Regions from separate parts of the Buttiauxella sp. WJP83 genome, predicted to be linked through region 1. Evidence: predicted binding sites of a transcription regulator. Region 1 holds the regulator's gene; each other region holds the start of a gene.
The links. The regulator Fur, encoded in region 1, represses iron uptake genes when iron is present. The targets are predictions, from matches to a motif close to ATAATAATGAGAACNACTATCAA.
Positions count from the first base shown of each region.

Region 1 (4,205 bases):
AACTTTTGTCACACCACAAAGTCAGATTAAACTGGAAATTTGCGGCACAGCGGCAGGATGCCGTTATGATACCCTAACCTCACGAAGTAAAAAAAAAGAACTTTGCCATGAAATTGAATGCTCGCCTGCAAACTGCGCAACAATCGACTAGTAATTCCCCCATCGTCCTGATCCACGGTCTTTTTGGTAGCCTTGATAATCTGGGGGTACTGGCCCGCGATCTTGGACAAGAGCACACCTTGCTGCAAATTGATCTTCGCAATCACGGATTATCCCCACGCAGCCCTGAGATGAACTATGCCGCGATGGCGCAAGATGTGGTGGAAACGCTCGATGAATATGGTTTTGATAAAGCCATTATTATTGGCCATTCCATGGGTGGTAAAGTGGCGATGGCGTTAACCGCAATTGCCCCTGAACGCATCGAAAAATTAGTGCTGATTGATATCGCGCCTGTGGATTACCACGTCCGCCGCCATGATGAAATTTTCGCGGCAATTAATGCCGTCACTGATGCAGAAGCGAAAACTCGTCAACAGGCCGCAGCGGTAATGCGCGAACATATAGATGAAGAAGGCGTGATTCAGTTTTTGCTGAAGTCCTTTGCTGACGGTGAATGGAAATTCAATGTGCCAGTGTTGTGGGAACAATACGAAAATATTGTCGGCTGGCAAACTATCCCAACATGGAATGAACCGGCATTGTTTATCCGGGGCGGCGCGTCTCCTTATGTTGACGAATCGCACCGCGAAACACTGCTTGCACAGTTTCCGCAGGCACGCGCTCATGTGGTTGCCGGTGCCGGGCACTGGGTTCATGCCGAAAAACCTGATGCTGTTTTGCGCGCAATCCATCGTTTTATCGACGGAACAGCAGCAAACTGATTAAAAACAAACCGACTGGCCGTTAGATGCGGCTAACGCGTTGGCGCGCAAGCCATGCTGATGTATGATTGCGCGCTAAAATGCGCCAGAGCACCCCGCTCCGTGCCACCTGAATTCCCTGTCAGTAGTCTAATCATGGCAAAAGAACAAACGGACCGTACTACATTAGATCTGTTCGCGGACGAGCGTCGCCCCGGGCGACCAAAAACTAATCCGCTCACGCGTGATGAGCAACTGCGTATCAACAAACGCAACCAGCTCAAGCGCGATAAAGTACGCGGCCTTAAGCGAGTGGAGTTAAAGCTCAATAACGATGCAGTAGATGCACTTAATCATCTGGCTGAAGCGCGCAATATCAGTCGTAGTGAGTTGATTGAAGAGATTTTACTCGCACAATTGAAGCAGCATCTCAGTTAATTTTTATGCTGTAGCCCAGAATGTGATGTTGCAGTCTGTGCACATCAGGGTGATAGCAATTTCCGCAGCGCTTTGTGTTCTGCTATGATTGCCCTATCTGTGGCCGAATAGCAGCCACCATACCATTAAGTTTCAAGAGGTTATTTTACTCATGGCAATCGTAGGCATTTTTTTCGGCAGCGACACTGGTAACACCGAAAATATCGCAAAGATGATTCAAAAACAGCTCGGTAAAGACGTTGCTGAGGTGCATGACATTGCTAAGAGCAGCAAAGAAGACCTGGAAGGCTTCGATATCCTGCTTCTCGGCATTCCAACGTGGTATTACGGTGAAGCGCAATGCGACTGGGATGATTTCTTCCCGACGTTGGAAGAAGTTGATTTCAATGGCAAATTGGTCGCCCTTTTCGGCTGTGGCGACCAGGAAGACTACGCAGAATACTTCTGTGACGCGTTAGGGACTATCCGCGATATTATTGAACCGCGCGGTGCTGCTATCGTGGGTCACTGGCCAACTGCCGGTTACCATTTTGAAGCGTCTAAAGGTCTTGCTGACGACAATCACTTCGTAGGCCTGGCTATTGATGAAGATCGCCAACCTGAACTGACTGCACAACGCGTTCAACAATGGGTCAAACAGGTTTCTGAAGAACTGAACCTGGCTGATATCCTCAACGCTTGATGCTCGGTGTGACGCAGCGACCTGGCTGCGTCACATTGATAGATTATTCCGATTAAAATAATCGCTACAAATTTTTAACTTTTCAGTTTGTCCCTGTACAATGACCTCCTGACTAAATAGCTAACAAGGCAAATAAATCGCGACTCAGCCGCCATTTTTTAGCTTGATTATGCATAATACTTGCGGTTCCCATTTAGAATTGACAGTTCTATAATGAGACGCATTCATCTTAACGCTCACCCTGAGTCCGAGCGATCCGTTAAGCAACAGGACAATTTCCGCATGACTGACAATAATACCGCATTAAAGAAGGCCGGCCTGAAAGTCACGCTTCCACGATTAAAAATCCTTGAAGTGTTGCAGGGTCCGGTGAACCACCACGTCAGTGCGGAAGACTTATATAAACGTCTGATTGATATGGGCGAAGAGATTGGTCTCGCCACAGTTTATCGTGTACTAAACCAGTTTGATGATGCAGGCATTGTCACTCGTCATAATTTCGAAGGCGGCAAATCCGTATTCGAGCTGACACAACAGCATCACCACGACCATTTGATTTGCCTGGACTGCGGTAAAGTTATTGAATTTAGTGATGATTCAATCGAAGCCCGTCAGCGTGAAATCGCATCACGCCATGGCATTCGTCTGACTAACCACAGCCTGTATCTTTATGGTCACTGCGCTGAAGGTGATTGCCGTACCGACGAAAATGCACACGAAATCAGCGAAAAATAATCCGCACATTTGACCACGCTAACCCGGTGGTCAGATATAAAAAAACCGGTGAGGAAGCTCACCGGTTTTTTTATTGGCTGAACGCGACAATTATTTATTGTTAGCGCGAATTTCTTGCCAGATTTTATCGCATTTGGCTTTAACGGCTTGGTCATTACCGGTACGAGTTGCCTGGATGCAGTTCTGGTAATCCAGGGTACGAACGCTCTCTTTTTGTGCGAACTCCTGGTGTTCCTTCTCTTGACTCAACACATTCAAAACGCTTTGGCATGCCTGAATTTTATCAGGATTCCCTTCGGCGGTATTGATACAGGCGCTATAAGCCTGTTTCAGTTTTGAATCTTCTGGTGCTGTTTTAGGCTGTGCGCAGGCGCTCAAACCTAAAGCCATAACCGTAACCAAAATGATTTTTTTCATGTTCGATATCCTTAACAAAACCGGGCGCGTTAACGCCCGGAATCAAATCAGAAAATGGTAAACGGAGCGATGACTATGAACTTAACATCGCGCTCATCCTGGAAGATGTTGCCGTAACCACCGCCCCAGCTTGGGATGTCGGAGTGGTTGTCGTATTGAGTGAAGTGCAGTTTGAACAGGGTGCCCTTCGCACGACCATCCTGAACGGTGTACAACGCATCAAGGCTATACGCAGATTCTTTCAGACGATTGTCGGCATCGTAGTAGCCGTCAGTTGTTGGTTTAGAGCTTGGTTTAGCATCCCATGCGTAAACATAAGAAGCACCCACAGCCCAACCCGCCAGGTTCCAGTTGCTCAGGTCATACATCGCACCTGCGAACACTGATTTTTCACCGTTGGCGTTGAAGTCAGAACGGTTATCCCACCAGATATCCAGACGACCGTTAGAGGAGGCATAAGTAGGAGTCATACGTTGCAGGAAGTAACCCTGCTGGCCGTCTGCCTTAACAATCGTCCCTTCCAGGCGCAGGTCAACCTGGCCAGCCCGATATCCGAAAGTCAATGCCTGCAACCATGCAGTACCGTCATACAGATCGTTGACACTGCCGTCGGAGACTTTGTCACGTGTGCCGTAGAACTGATAGCTGGTTGACAGCGGGCTGCCAGCCACATCAAATTTGTAACTTGCTTTGGTGAAGTACTGATCGACATACCCTTGGGCCTGGCCGAATGCCGCTTCAAGAATCAGATTATTTTTGAAGTCATACTTCGCACCCAACGAGTGTAGATAATCAACATTGGTGTTTTTATCGTTCTGATAGAACTTGTCCATTTCCAGGTGCCATGGAGCTTTGTACTCGTTGGTCCACATGTAGGAGAAGCTCAGCGCACCGGCATCGGCATAATCAAAGTTTGCCCCAGCTTCAGCACCCTGATAAGTACCAGGCATGAAGCTCCAGTGTGGCGCTAACAGCGTTTGACCGGTTGGCTGGATGTAACCTGCACGAGCCCAAACGGGACCGTACTTGAATTTAGCTGCGGCTTTATAAAGACTCACCCCGCTCTTATC
Region 1 covers NZ_CP110080.1:3,347,013-3,351,217, forward strand. The annotation lists gene ybfF (esterase) at 108-884, shown strand; gene ybfE (LexA regulated protein) at 1,020-1,301, shown strand; gene fldA (flavodoxin FldA) at 1,453-1,983, shown strand; gene fur (ferric iron uptake transcriptional regulator) at 2,266-2,718, shown strand; gene chiQ (ChiQ/YbfN family lipoprotein) at 2,809-3,135, opposite strand; gene chiP (chitoporin ChiP) at 3,183-4,205, opposite strand, start outside.

Region 2 (4,205 bases), 360 kb from region 1:
GGTGGTGGCCATTCGTGCTCCTTTTTACCCGTCATCCTTTGAGCCGCAGGGGTGTTGGCTGCAGGAACTCACCCCAGTCACTTACTTTAGTAAGCTCCTGGGGATTCATTCCTTTGCCGCCTACCTGCAACTCAAATGATTTAGGGTAGAAGTGTGTATGTGCTGATAAAAGTTATCCGGCAATATCTATCATGTTGCAACTTTGTGCAACCTTGTTAAATGTGAGCCAGATAGCAAGCTGGAAAAAGAGTGAATTGTTAAATCAAAAAGTAAGTAAGTTGTCTGGCAGGTCATTGGTCGCAGGGTTGATTTATGGACGTAGTTAACACTTTTCGCAGGTGCAACCATAAAAAGCGTGAGCAAGTGCAACCTCCAGCAAAAAGCTATTTTTTGTGTGGTGAATGTTTTGTGAATAACGTGTTAAATCGTTTGTGAATGGAAAATGCTTCCTGTACGTTACGGTCGCAAACTGGAATGACTATAAATAAACCGCGCTGCGTTCCGGTGCGGTAATACCGGGTATAACCGGTAATAATCTGGAGAACTTGCATGACCATGAGTACACCAATGCTGGTGACCTTCTTCATCTATATCTTTGGCATGATATTGATTGGGTTTATCGCCTGGCGTTCAACCAAGAACTTTGATGACTACATTCTGGGCGGTCGCAGCCTGGGAAGCGTGGTCACCGCATTATCAGCAGGCGCGTCCGACATGAGCGGCTGGCTGTTGATGGGCCTGCCTGGTGCCATCTTCCTTTCTGGTATTTCGGAAAGCTGGATTGCCATCGGTTTGACGGCTGGCGCTTACATTAACTGGAAATTGGTCGCTGGGCGTTTACGTGTTCACACCGAAGTGAACAATAACGCACTGACATTGCCTGATTATTTCACCGGGCGTTTTGAAGATAAAAGCCGCATCCTGCGTATTATCTCGGCGTTAGTTATCCTGCTGTTCTTCACCATCTATTGCGCATCAGGCATCGTGGCGGGAGCACGTCTGTTCGAAAGCACGTTCGGTATGAGCTACGAAACCGCATTGTGGGCGGGAGCTGCGGCAACCATCATTTATACCTTCGTGGGTGGTTTCCTGGCAGTAAGCTGGACCGATACCGTACAGGCGAGCCTGATGATTTTCGCCCTGATCCTGACACCGGTTATGGTGGTGATTGCGGTTGGCGGATTTGACGATTCCATGGCAGTTATCAAGCAAAAAAGCATTGAAAACGTCGATATGCTGAAAGGCCTGAACTTCGTGGCAATCATCTCGCTGATGGGCTGGGGTCTGGGCTACTTCGGCCAGCCACACATTCTGGCGCGTTTCATGGCGGCAGATTCCCATCACACAATCGTTAATGCGCGTCGCATCAGTATGACGTGGATGATTCTGTGTCTGGGTGGCGCGTGCGCCGTGGGCTTCTTCGGCATTGCTTACTTCAACAATAACCCGTCGCTGGCGGGAGCGGTCAGCCAGAACAGCGAGCGCGTGTTCATCGAGCTGGCACAATTGCTGTTCAACCCGTGGATTGCAGGCATCTTGTTATCTGCCATTTTGGCGGCGGTGATGTCTACCCTGAGCTGCCAGTTGCTGGTGTGTTCAAGCGCAATTACTGAAGACTTGTATAAAGCCTTCTTCCGTAAAGATGCCGGGCAGAAAGAGTTGGTGTGGGTAGGGCGCTTCATGGTGCTGTTGGTTGCTCTCATCGCCATCGCGCTGGCGGCAAACCCTGAAAACCGCGTCCTTGGCCTGGTCAGTTACGCCTGGGCAGGTTTCGGTGCCGCATTTGGCCCTGTAGTGCTGTTCTCAGTTATGTGGTCACGTATGACGCGTAATGGCGCGTTAGCGGGGATGATTATCGGTGCGCTGACGGTTATCGTCTGGAAACAGTTTGGCTGGTTAGGCCTGTATGAAATCATCCCAGGCTTTGTCTTCGGTAGCATCGGTATTGTGGTGGTGAGCCTGCTGGGCAAAGCACCAAGCACCTCAATGCAGAAGCGCTTTGCGCAAGCTGATGAGATTTATCACACCGCGCCACCGAGCAAATTGCAGGTTGAGTAACAGGGTATCGCTTAACTGAATCATTCCCAACGGGCCGCAAAAACGCGGCCCTTTTTACATCTGCTTATAAATATCTTAACAATCCGCTTGTGTTTATTTTTGTGGTAATGATAATCACAATCGTTCTGGTTTTACTTTTCTTTACGTCTTTTGACCTGAGTTCACAGTTGGAGTATCAGGAATGTTTGTTCCGTTTCTCATTATGTTGCGCGAAGGCCTGGAAGCCGCGCTGATTGTTAGTTTGATAGCCAGCTATCTGAAACGCACACAACGCGGCCAATGGATTGGCGTTATGTGGATTGGGGTTGTTGCTGCGGCAGCACTTTGCCTGGGTTTGGGCATCTTCATTAACGAAACTACCGGTGAATTCCCGCAAAAAGAGCAGGAGTTGTTTGAAGGCATCGTCGCGGTTATCGCGGTCTTCATCCTGACCTGGATGGTGTTCTGGATGCGCAAAGTGTCGCGCAACGTCAAAGTCCAGTTAGAGCAAGCGGTAGATAACGCATTACATAGCAAAGGTAGCCACGGCTGGGCGCTGATTCTGATGGTGTTCTTTGCCGTCGCGCGTGAAGGGCTTGAGTCAGTCTTCTTTCTGCTGGCGGCATTCCAGCAGGACGTCGGCATCATGCCACCGCTCGGGGCAATGCTCGGTCTGGGTACCGCGATTGTTCTCGGCTTCCTGCTGTATTGGGGCGGTATCCGTCTGAATCTCGCCGTTTTCTTTAAATGGACCAGCTTGTTTATTTTGCTGGTGGCGGCAGGCCTTGCTGCGGGTGCGGTGCGCGCATTCCACGAAGCGGGGTTGTGGAACCATTTCCAGGACATCGCTTTTGATCTGAGTAATGTCCTTTCAACGCATTCCCTGACTGGCACGCTGCTTGAAGGCATTTTTGGTTACCAGGAAGCGCCGAGCGTCAGCGAAGTGGCGATGTACTTTATTTACCTGATCCCCGCGCTGGTGCTGTTCTTTATCCCCCCGCGCATGGGCAACCAGGCGACAAATCAGGCTCGTTAATCATCTTGCGGCGAATATGTCGCCGCTTAGTTACAACATACTAAATTTTTAAAGGGATTGGCCATGACTACACATTTTCGTCGTAAAGCCCTGCATGTAGCGCTGTTTGCGCTGGTTTCTTCAGCCTTCGCCGCGCAGGCTGCGGATGTTCCTCAGGTAAAAGTCACTGTTACCGATAAACAGTGCGAACCGATGAACATCACGGTTAACGCGGGCAAAACTCAGTTCATCATTCAGAACAACAGCCAGAAAGCGCTGGAGTGGGAAATCCTCAAAGGGGTGATGGTCGTTGAAGAGCGCGAAAACATCGCACCGGGCTTCTCGCAGAAAATGACGGCGAACCTGCAAGCGGGTGAATACGACATGACGTGTGGTTTGCTCAGTAACCCGAAAGGCAAGCTTATCGTTAAAGCAGCAGGCGACCAGGCTGCGCCGAAGAACGATCTGCTGGCATTGACCGGTCCAATTACAGAATACAAAGCGTACGTTACCGCGCAAATGGTCGAACTGGTTAGAGGCACCAAAGCCTTTACTGATGCGGTAAAAGCGGGCGATATCGAAAAAGCAAAATCCCTGTATGCGCCAACGCGTCAGTATTACGAGCGCATTGAACCGATTGCTGAACTGTTCTCTGACCTCGACGGCAGCATCGATGCCCGTGAAGACGATTACGAGCAGAAAGCGAACGATCCGAAATTCACCGGCTTCCACCGTCTGGAAAAAGCGCTGTTTGGTGATAACACCACCAAAGGCATGGAGAAATATGCCGATCAGCTGAATACCGACGTGCTGGAGTTGCAAAAGCGTATCTCTGAACTGGCTTTCCCACCAAGCAAAGTGGTAGGTGGCGCGGCGGGTCTGATTGAAGAAGTCGCTGCCAGCAAGATCAGCGGTGAAGAAGACCGTTACAGCCACACTGACCTGTGGGACTTCCAGGCAAACGTTGATGGCGCACAGAAAATCGTAAACTTGTTGCGTCCTGTTCTGGCGAAAGACAACGCGCCATTGCTGGCTAAAGTGGATGCCAACTTCAAGAAAGTCGACACTATCCTCGCGAAATATCGCACCAAAGAGGGTTTTGAGACGTATGACAAATTGACTGACGCTGACCGTAATGCGCTGAAAGGGCCGG
Region 2 covers NZ_CP110080.1:2,983,361-2,987,565, reverse strand. The annotation lists gene putA (trifunctional transcriptional regulator/proline dehydrogenase/L-glutamate gamma-semialdehyde dehydrogenase) at 1-12, opposite strand, end outside; gene putP (sodium/proline symporter PutP) at 550-2,058, shown strand; gene efeU (iron uptake transporter permease EfeU) at 2,240-3,073, shown strand; gene efeO (iron uptake system protein EfeO) at 3,137-4,205, shown strand, end outside.
Region 2: a site for Fur is predicted at 2,160-2,182, ahead of efeU (iron uptake transporter permease EfeU). Genes of this name have one in related genera too.

Region 3 (4,205 bases), 190 kb from region 1:
GCGCGTAACGTTCAGCGTTTATATATTGGCGAAGCCAGCGCTGAAGCCGTGGCCGCACAAATGCCTGACCTGATTTTGATAAGCGCCACCGGTGGCGATTCCGCCCTCGCCCTTTACGACCAGCTTTCAGCGATTGCGCCGACGCTGGTGATTAATTACGACGATAAAAGTTGGCAGCAACTGCTGACTCAACTTGGCGAAATAACCGGGCACGAAAAACAAGCGGCCGAGAGAATTGCTAGTTTTGATAAACAGTTAAGCGAAGCTAAACAACGTATGGTGCTGCCTCCACAGCCCGTCACCGCGCTGGTTTACACACCCGCCTCTCACTCAGCGAACCTGTGGACTGAGCAATCCGCGCAAGGGAAATTACTCCAGCAGCTTGGCTTTACACTATCGACGTTGCCTGCGGCTATTCAGGCCAGCAAAAGCATGGGCAAGCGCCATGACATCGTGCAACTCGGCGGTGAAAACCTGGCGACGGGTTTGAATGGCGAGAGTTTGTTCCTGTTCGCCAGCGATGAGAAAGACGCTACGGCGCTGGAAGCCAACCCTTTGCTCTCGCATCTGCCCGCCGTGCAACAGAAGCGTGTTTACGCGCTGGGCACCGAAACTTTCCGTCTGGATTATTACAGTGCCACTCAGATACTCGCGCGTATGACGTCGCTGTTTGCGGGCTCGTAGAATGCAGGACAGTCCCCTCTCCTGTTGGGAGAGGGTTAGGGAGAGGGGATTGCCCGAAAATCAGCGTTGGTTGCCAGCACGGACGCCTTCATCCCTTCCTTCTCCCCCTGGAGAAGGGGAAACCGGAGCGGCTTGCTGATAACGACGTAATTGCACCAGAACCATCGCCAGAACCACCCCGCACACCGTCAATGCCAGGCCGCTCGAACTCGCCGCCGCAACGGGCGTCATTGCCACCGTCAAACTGCCTAAAATCGCGGCCCCCATCGCATCCCCCGTCACGTTTTGCGCCGTCCACAAACCGTTAATGCGACCTAACATCCCGTCAGGCGTCAGCGTCTGAATTAAGGTGTATTGCAACAACGAACTGATCGCACTGAGATACCCAAACAGCGCAAGGCAGGCCAGCCCTAACCCCCAGACCGGCATCAGACTAAACAGGCCAATCGAGATAAACGAAACAATCCCCGCCGCCAGCATAATCATGCCAGGGCGTGCGTGATGAGCGATGCGCCCGCTGGTCAATGCGCCAATGGCCGCCCCCAGAGGAACCGCGGCATACATCAGGCCAATTTGCCCTGCACTCATCTGCCAGTGCCCGGCCAATGCGGGATAGAGAACGCGCACCGCGCTCGCCATCGTCAGCAACGCGCCAACTAACGCAATGCCACCAATAACTGGGTTACCGACCAGAAAACGTAGCCCGTTCCACAATGAAAGCAGCGGGTTTTCACGCGCTTGCGGCGGCGGCGCCAGCTTTGGCAAACTCAGCAACGGCAATAAGGTAATGAAGGTGCCGACTGACGCCAGCGCGTAGTTCCACACCACGCCGCCGGATGCCAACAACAGCCCACCGATCATCGGTGAAATCACTGAACCGAGGCGCACCGTAAGCATGGTAATCGCGCTCGCCTGCATTAAATTCTCACGCCCCACCAGTGCGGGAGTTGCGGCTAATAATGCGGTCACGCCCAGGGCGCCAAAGAAGCCATCCCACACGCCAAGCAGGTAAATCGCGGCAAGCGAGGGTTCCGGCAAAGCGGCGTTAATCGTCAGGCCAATAAAACCCACGCCGCAGGTAGAGCGCGCCAGCAAGATAAGACGACGACGCTCGTGACGGTCTGCCAGTACGCCGCCCATCATCAGGCCGATAAACATCGCGCTGCCTGTTAGCGTCACTGCAAGCCCAACCTGCAAGGAAGAGCCGGTCAGCGTCTGGATTTGTACCGGCACCGCGACGCCGAGTAACCCCAGAGACACAATTGAAATAAAACGGGCGAGGAAAACAGCGCGAAAAGCGGGATGGGTCTTGAGCAAACTCAGATTGAGCAACAAAGAATTGCGGTTCATTACATGGCCTTAAAGCGAATTTTTCTTTCCAGGTGCGAGGCGGCTCATGCTAACATAAACAAATAAGAGTGATAATGATAATAACTATCATTAATTTTACCAGTGGTTCATATCTTATGTTCACAGGCCCCTCACCCTAGCCCTCTCCCCCAGGGAGAGGGGACTGGACGGCACTCCGATTCGGCATGATGCACTTGTTTTCTCCTTCTCCTGAGGGAGAAGGTTGGGATGAGGGTAATTTTTTCAGGGAAAGAACGTATGTCAGTCTCGCGGTTATCAATACTGCTAATCTTATTGTTTTTGCTGTTATTGATGGCAACTCTCAGCCTGCTACTGGGCGCAAAATCACTGCCCGTTGCGGTGGTAATGGATGCACTCAGCGGTCAATGCCAAAGTGCGGATTGCACCATCGTGCTTGATGCACGCCTTCCCCGCACACTGGCAGGCATTCTCGCCGGAGGCGCCCTTGGCCTTGCGGGCGCGTTGATGCAAACGCTGACGCGCAATCCTCTCGCCGACCCCGGCCTGCTTGGCGTTAATGCCGGTGCCAGTTTTGCCATTGTCGTCGGTGCCGCGGTGTGGAGCCTTTCGTCGCCGGTGGCGCTACTTGGGCTGGCGTTTGCTGGCGCATTATCTGCCGCACTGGTGGTGGCTTTTACCGGAAGCCAGGGCGGTGGGCAACTTAGCCCGGTGCGCTTAACGCTTGCGGGCGTGGCGCTTGGTGCGGTGCTTGAAGGCATGAGCAACGGCATCGCGCTGTTAAATCCGGTGGTCTATGACCAGTTACGATTCTGGCAGGCCGGAACGCTGGATATTCGCACCCTCGAAACCCTGAAGATTATCGTGCTGCCGGTACTGACGGGCTGTGGGATTGCACTGTTTATCAGCCGTTCGCTAAACAGCCTGAGCATGGGCACCGACACCGCGACCGCACTGGGCAGCAAAGTGGCGCGTACCCAACTGCTGGGTTTAGTCGCGATTACGTTGCTGTGTGGCAGCGCCACCGCCGCCGTGGGGCCGATTGCGTTTATCGGCCTGATGATGCCGCATCTGGCACGCTGGCTGATGGGTGCTGACCACCGTTGGTCACTTCCCGCCACGTTGATTGCCACCCCGGCCCTGTTACTTTTCGCCGATATTATTGGCCGCATGTTGGTGCCGGGCGAGTTGCGCGTTTCGGTCGTCAGCGCGTTTATCGGTGCGCCGATGTTGATTTATCTGGTGCGCCGCAGCCGCAAAGGAGTCGGGCAATGAATTCCCCTTCCCCTCGCCTGTTAATAAGTTGCCTGTGTTTATTCGTTCTCAGCTGTGCGCTCGGATTATGGAGTTTGGGCAGCGGCGTGTTGCCGCTCTCAGCCCGCCAGGTTCTCGACGCATTGTTCGGGTCTGCGCCACGCAATATCTCTCTGGTAGTGGTCGAATGGCGCTTGCCGCGTGTCATGATGGCGCTATTGATTGGCGCGGCACTTGGCGTAAGCGGAGCCATTTTCCAGTCTTTAATGCGTAACCCCCTCGGCAGCCCGGATGTGATGGGCTTTAACACCGGCGCGTGGAGCGGCGTGTTAGTGGCGATGGTGCTGTTTGGTCAGCATCAAACCGCGATTGCCGGTTCAGCAATGGCTGGCGGTATCATCACCGCGCTAGTGGTGTGGATGCTCGCCTGGCGCAACGGGATCGAAACCTTCCGTTTAATCATTATTGGTATCGGCGTTCGCGCCATGCTGGTGGCGTTTAACACCTGGCTGTTACTGCACGCGTCGCTGGAAACCGCGATATCCGCAGGGCTGTGGAATGCCGGTTCGCTCAACGGTTTGACGTGGGCCAAAATTTATCCTGCCGCACCGCTGATGTTGCTGGCGTTAATCGCAGGCGCGTTACTGGTTCGCCGTATGCGGTTACTGGAAATGGGCGATGACAGCGCCTGTGCACTGGGCGTTTCGGTGGAGCATTCGCGACTGCTGCTGATGTTAACAGGCGTCATCCTGACTGCCGCAGCGACAGCGCTTGCCGGGCCGATTTCGTTTATCGCTCTCGTCGCCCCACACATTGCCCGCCGGTTAAGCGGCACCTCACGCTGGGGTCTGATGCAATCTGCCTTATGTGGTGCCACTTTGTTGCTGGCGGCAGACCTTTGCGCCCAGCAACTCTTCATGCCGTATCAGCTGCCGGTT
Region 3 covers NZ_CP110080.1:3,537,255-3,541,459, forward strand. The annotation lists gene fepB (Fe2+-enterobactin ABC transporter substrate-binding protein) at 1-684, shown strand, start outside; gene entS (enterobactin transporter EntS) at 745-2,034, opposite strand; gene fepD (Fe(3+)-siderophore ABC transporter permease) at 2,293-3,288, shown strand; gene fepG (iron-enterobactin ABC transporter permease) at 3,285-4,205, shown strand, end outside.
Region 3: a site for Fur is predicted at 2,103-2,125, ahead of entS (enterobactin transporter EntS). Genes of this name have one in related genera too.

Region 4 (4,205 bases), 480 kb from region 1:
TTGATGGGCACGGCGAACCGTGCCCTAAATTGCTGATTCTAAACCAACTTAGAAGCGGAATGTTGCCGTCGCAACAACCTGACGCTCTGCGCCCCAGAAGCAACCGTAAGTGGCGAAGCAGCTGGCAACGTATTCACGATCAAGCAAGTTGTTTACGTTTACCGCAACACTTGAACCATTCATACCGAAGCGGCCAAGGTCATATTTAACCACTGCATCCAGCACCGCAGCACTACCCACTTTGAAGCTGTTCGCAGGGTCGCCGTAGCTGGAACCAATGAAGCGACCGCCAGTACCGATAGTCAGACCGGTGAGCGCACCTTCATTGAAGGTGTAATCACCCCACAGTGAAGCCATATGCTCTGGCACCTGCTCAGGCGTATTGCCTTTGAAAGTGGTGTCGGTGGTGTATTCCGCATCGGTGTAGGTGTAAGACGCAGTGACGTTAATGTTGGCATTAACCGCCGCTTTGGCTTCAAGTTCTACGCCACGGGACCGAATTTCGCCGCCCTGAATGGAAGAGAAACCGTGGGAAGTGTCGGGATCGGACATCAGGTTATCAGACTTGGTCAACTGATAAACCGCACCGGTAATGACCACTGCCATATCCTTCGGCACATACTTCACACCCGCTTCGTACTGACGGCCTTTTGAAGGTTTGAAGGTGTTGCCGTAAAAATCCGCACCGGAGTTGGGTTCGAAAGATTCGCTGTAGCTAATGTATGGCGATACACCGTTATCGAATAGATAGTTCAGACCGGCACGGCCAGTGAATTCGCTGTCGTCACGCTCGGTGAAGTTATTCGCCTGGTATGCGAGAGTAGACTGTTTCAGCCAATCGTAACGGCCTCCGACAGTCAGAACAAACTTGTTCCACTCCGCCTGATCCTGAATGTAGATACCGGTTTGTTTCTGTTTGTTTTGCTGATACGGATCCGCATCGCCAAAATCGTAGTTTTCATAGACTGGGTTATACAAATCCAGCGGAGGCGCGCTGCCAAAGGTCGCGTTCACATCGTTACGCATCTGCTGGAAATCCACACCTGTCAGCAAGGTATGTGCAATTTCGCCTGTCGCAAAGTTGCTCTGCAACTGGGTATCAACCGCAAAGTTGTGCAGTTTTTCGTTATCCACAACCGTACCGCGAGTCAACATATGGCCCGTTGAATCTACGCCTGTACCGTAAACGCTTTTCTGATTGGTTTTGGAGTCAACATAACGCAGGTTCTGGCGCACGGTGAAAGTGTCGTTGAACTCATGGTCAAAACTGTAACCGACCATTTTATGGGACAACGAGTAGGTGTTATTTGGCGCACCTTCGTTGAAGTTAGTCGGCAAGCGCGAACCATCTGGCAACGGCTCAACGGTGCCTTCTTTAGGCAACCAACCGTAATAACCGGTTTCTGGGGTATCTTGCAGATTAGCTAAGAAAGTGAAATTGGTTTTATCGTCAGGACGCCAGGTGAACGACGGTGCAATCGCATAACGTTTCTGTTTGGAGAACTGCTGCTGGTCGTCGTTAGAACGTGCCACACCGGTCAGACGATAAGAATACTCGCCTGCATCATCCAGCGAATCACTGAAATCAAAACCAGTTTGCCACAGGTTATTGGTACCCATTTTGAACTGCACTTCTTTCAGCGGTTCAGTGGTTGGGCGCTTGCTCACCATCGTGATGATGCCGCCTGGGCTGCTTTTTCCGTACAGTACGGACGTTGGGCCGCGCATTAATTCCACGCGCTCAAGCATATACGGGTCGATGATGACTTCGTTGTAGAAATCACCCTGAAGTTTCAGGCCATCTAAATAGTTGTTCTGGTTAACAGAACCGAAACCACGAATTTTCACCGCGTCATACGTGTCTGAAGAGCCACGAGTTGAAACAGTAATGCCCGGCGTATAACCCAGCGCTTCTTTAACGGAAGCGGGTTGGTGAGTATCCATCTCTTCACGCGTCACAACAGAAATAGACTGCGGAGTCTTTTCAATTGGCGTATCGGTCTTGGTGGCGGTTGCCGTGCGTTTAGCCGCAATCGTCGGAGACGGGCCCCATGCACTTTCATCAGCCGCGCTTGCAGAAACGGTGATGGTATCTTCTTTGGTTGCTGTGCTATCAGCGGCAAAACTCGGTGCGCTGACACCGCTTACAGCGGCAGCAACAAAAAAAGCGAGCTTGCGAATTGAGGTATTGACTGGTTGTCCAGTTCTTAAACGTGCCATTGTGCTTTATCTCTGATGAAGTGACGAATGATAACGAAAACGAGAATTATTATTATGCCGCAGAATAATAGACGAAACGGAAAGCGCATGGCAAGCGGATCACACCCCTTGTAAGTGCGAGGGAATAATAATTAACCAGAGTAATTACAAGGAGTATGTAAAAAGAAAAGCCCCCGGTATAAACGGAGGCTTTTTTGGAAAGCAGTAACGATTACTTACTGCCGAACATGTCTTTTATCCAACCGGCAACACCATCACCTGACTCTTGTTGCTGCTGCGGTTGCTGCTGCTGTTGTTGTTGCGGCTGCTGTTGAGGCTGCTGCGACTGGCTAAACGGATTATTGTTCTGCTCAACCTGCTGGCTTTGCTGGCACAACGCATCTGGATTCGTCGTCCACACTGGCAGCACACGATCACCACCACCACCGCACTGGAAGTAACCTGCGCTATCAACGCCCATATCGACGATATCTTCCGGTGGATTCAGCACCAACGGAATTGGCGTTTGGTTCGCCAGGTAGCGTTGATAAAGCGACATCGCCCCGCTCGCACCGTACAGTTTGGTCGGCTGGTTGTTATCACGCCCAACCCAGGTGATGGCGACTTCTTTACCATCAATCCCGGCAAACCAGGTATCAACGTTATCGTTGGTAGTCCCCGTTTTCCCTGCCAGATGCAAGTTCGGATATTTGCCACCCAACGCACGCCCAGTACCACGAGCCATAACCTGCTGCATCGTGTACAGCGTCATGTAAGCCGCCTGTGGAGGAACAGCCTGTTCTGCCTGCGGGAAGCTTTGATACAGCACGGTACCATCTTCAGCAATCACCGAACGCAATGCAGACAGCGTTGCGCGGTTACCGCCGCTGGCAATGGTCTGGAATGCCTGAGCCACTTCGATTGGCGTCAGGTTCAACGCGCCCAGCAACATTGCCGGAACCGGATGCAACTGGTCTTTCGGCACACCCAGTTTAATCCAGGTGTCGGTGACGGCTGGCAGGCCAAGCGCCATACCCAGATTCACCGTTGGTACGTTCATCGAACGTGTCAACGCATCAACCAGCATCACCTGACCGCTATAGCGACGATCGTCGTTTTGCGGCGACCAAACCTGACCATTCGGCTGCTTCAGCGCAATCGGTGCATCGGCAATCCAGGTATTCAGGCGATAGGCATCGGGCTGGCTTAACGCTGTCAGATACGTTGCAGGTTTAGCCAGAGAACCGATAGAACGGCGTGCCTGCATCGCGCGGTTAAAGCCTGCATATTGTGTTTCCGCCCCCCCAACCATGGCACGAACTTCGCCGGTTGAACGGTCAACAATCACCATTGCTGCTTCAAGATCTTTCAGCTTACGAGAAGCGCGGAGAACCGGTACGCCTTCGCTCACCGCTTTTTCTGCCGCATCCTGGGAAACGGAGTCAAAAGTGGTGAAGATCTTCACGCCCGACAGGTCTTTAACTTTATCGCCAAGCTTGGCCTGGAGTTCGTTACGCACCATCTGCATAAATGCAGGCTGCGGCGAAATCACCCCGCCACGCGGCTGCACACCCAGAGGGCGAGCGCTCAGCATGTCGTAAAGTTCCTGGTCGATCACTTTCTGCTCTTGTAACAAGCGCAGCACAAGGTTTCGACGTTCCAGTGCCAGTTTCGGGTTACGCCATGGGTTGTAAATCGACGCCCCTTTCACCATGCCGACCAGCAACGCTTGTTGGTCAAGACTCAGCTCTTCAACCGGACGACCAAAGTAGTACAAGCTCGCCAGCGGGAAGCCGCGAATTTCGTTATCGCCGCTCTGGCCGAGGTACACCTCGTTCAGATACAGCTCAAGAATGCGATCTTTGCCGTAACGGGCGTCCATGATCAGCGCCATGTACGCTTCGTTCGCTTTACGCACGTAAGAACGTTCGCTCGACAGGAACAGGTTTTTAACCAGCTGTTGCGTCAGCGTACTCGCACCTTGCACCGTACGACCGGCTGTCAGG
Region 4 covers NZ_CP110080.1:3,825,943-3,830,147, forward strand. The annotation lists gene fhuA (ferrichrome porin FhuA) at 49-2,220, opposite strand; gene mrcB (bifunctional glycosyl transferase/transpeptidase) at 2,432-4,205, opposite strand, start outside.
Region 4: a site for Fur is predicted at 2,248-2,270, ahead of fhuA (ferrichrome porin FhuA). Genes of this name have one in related genera too.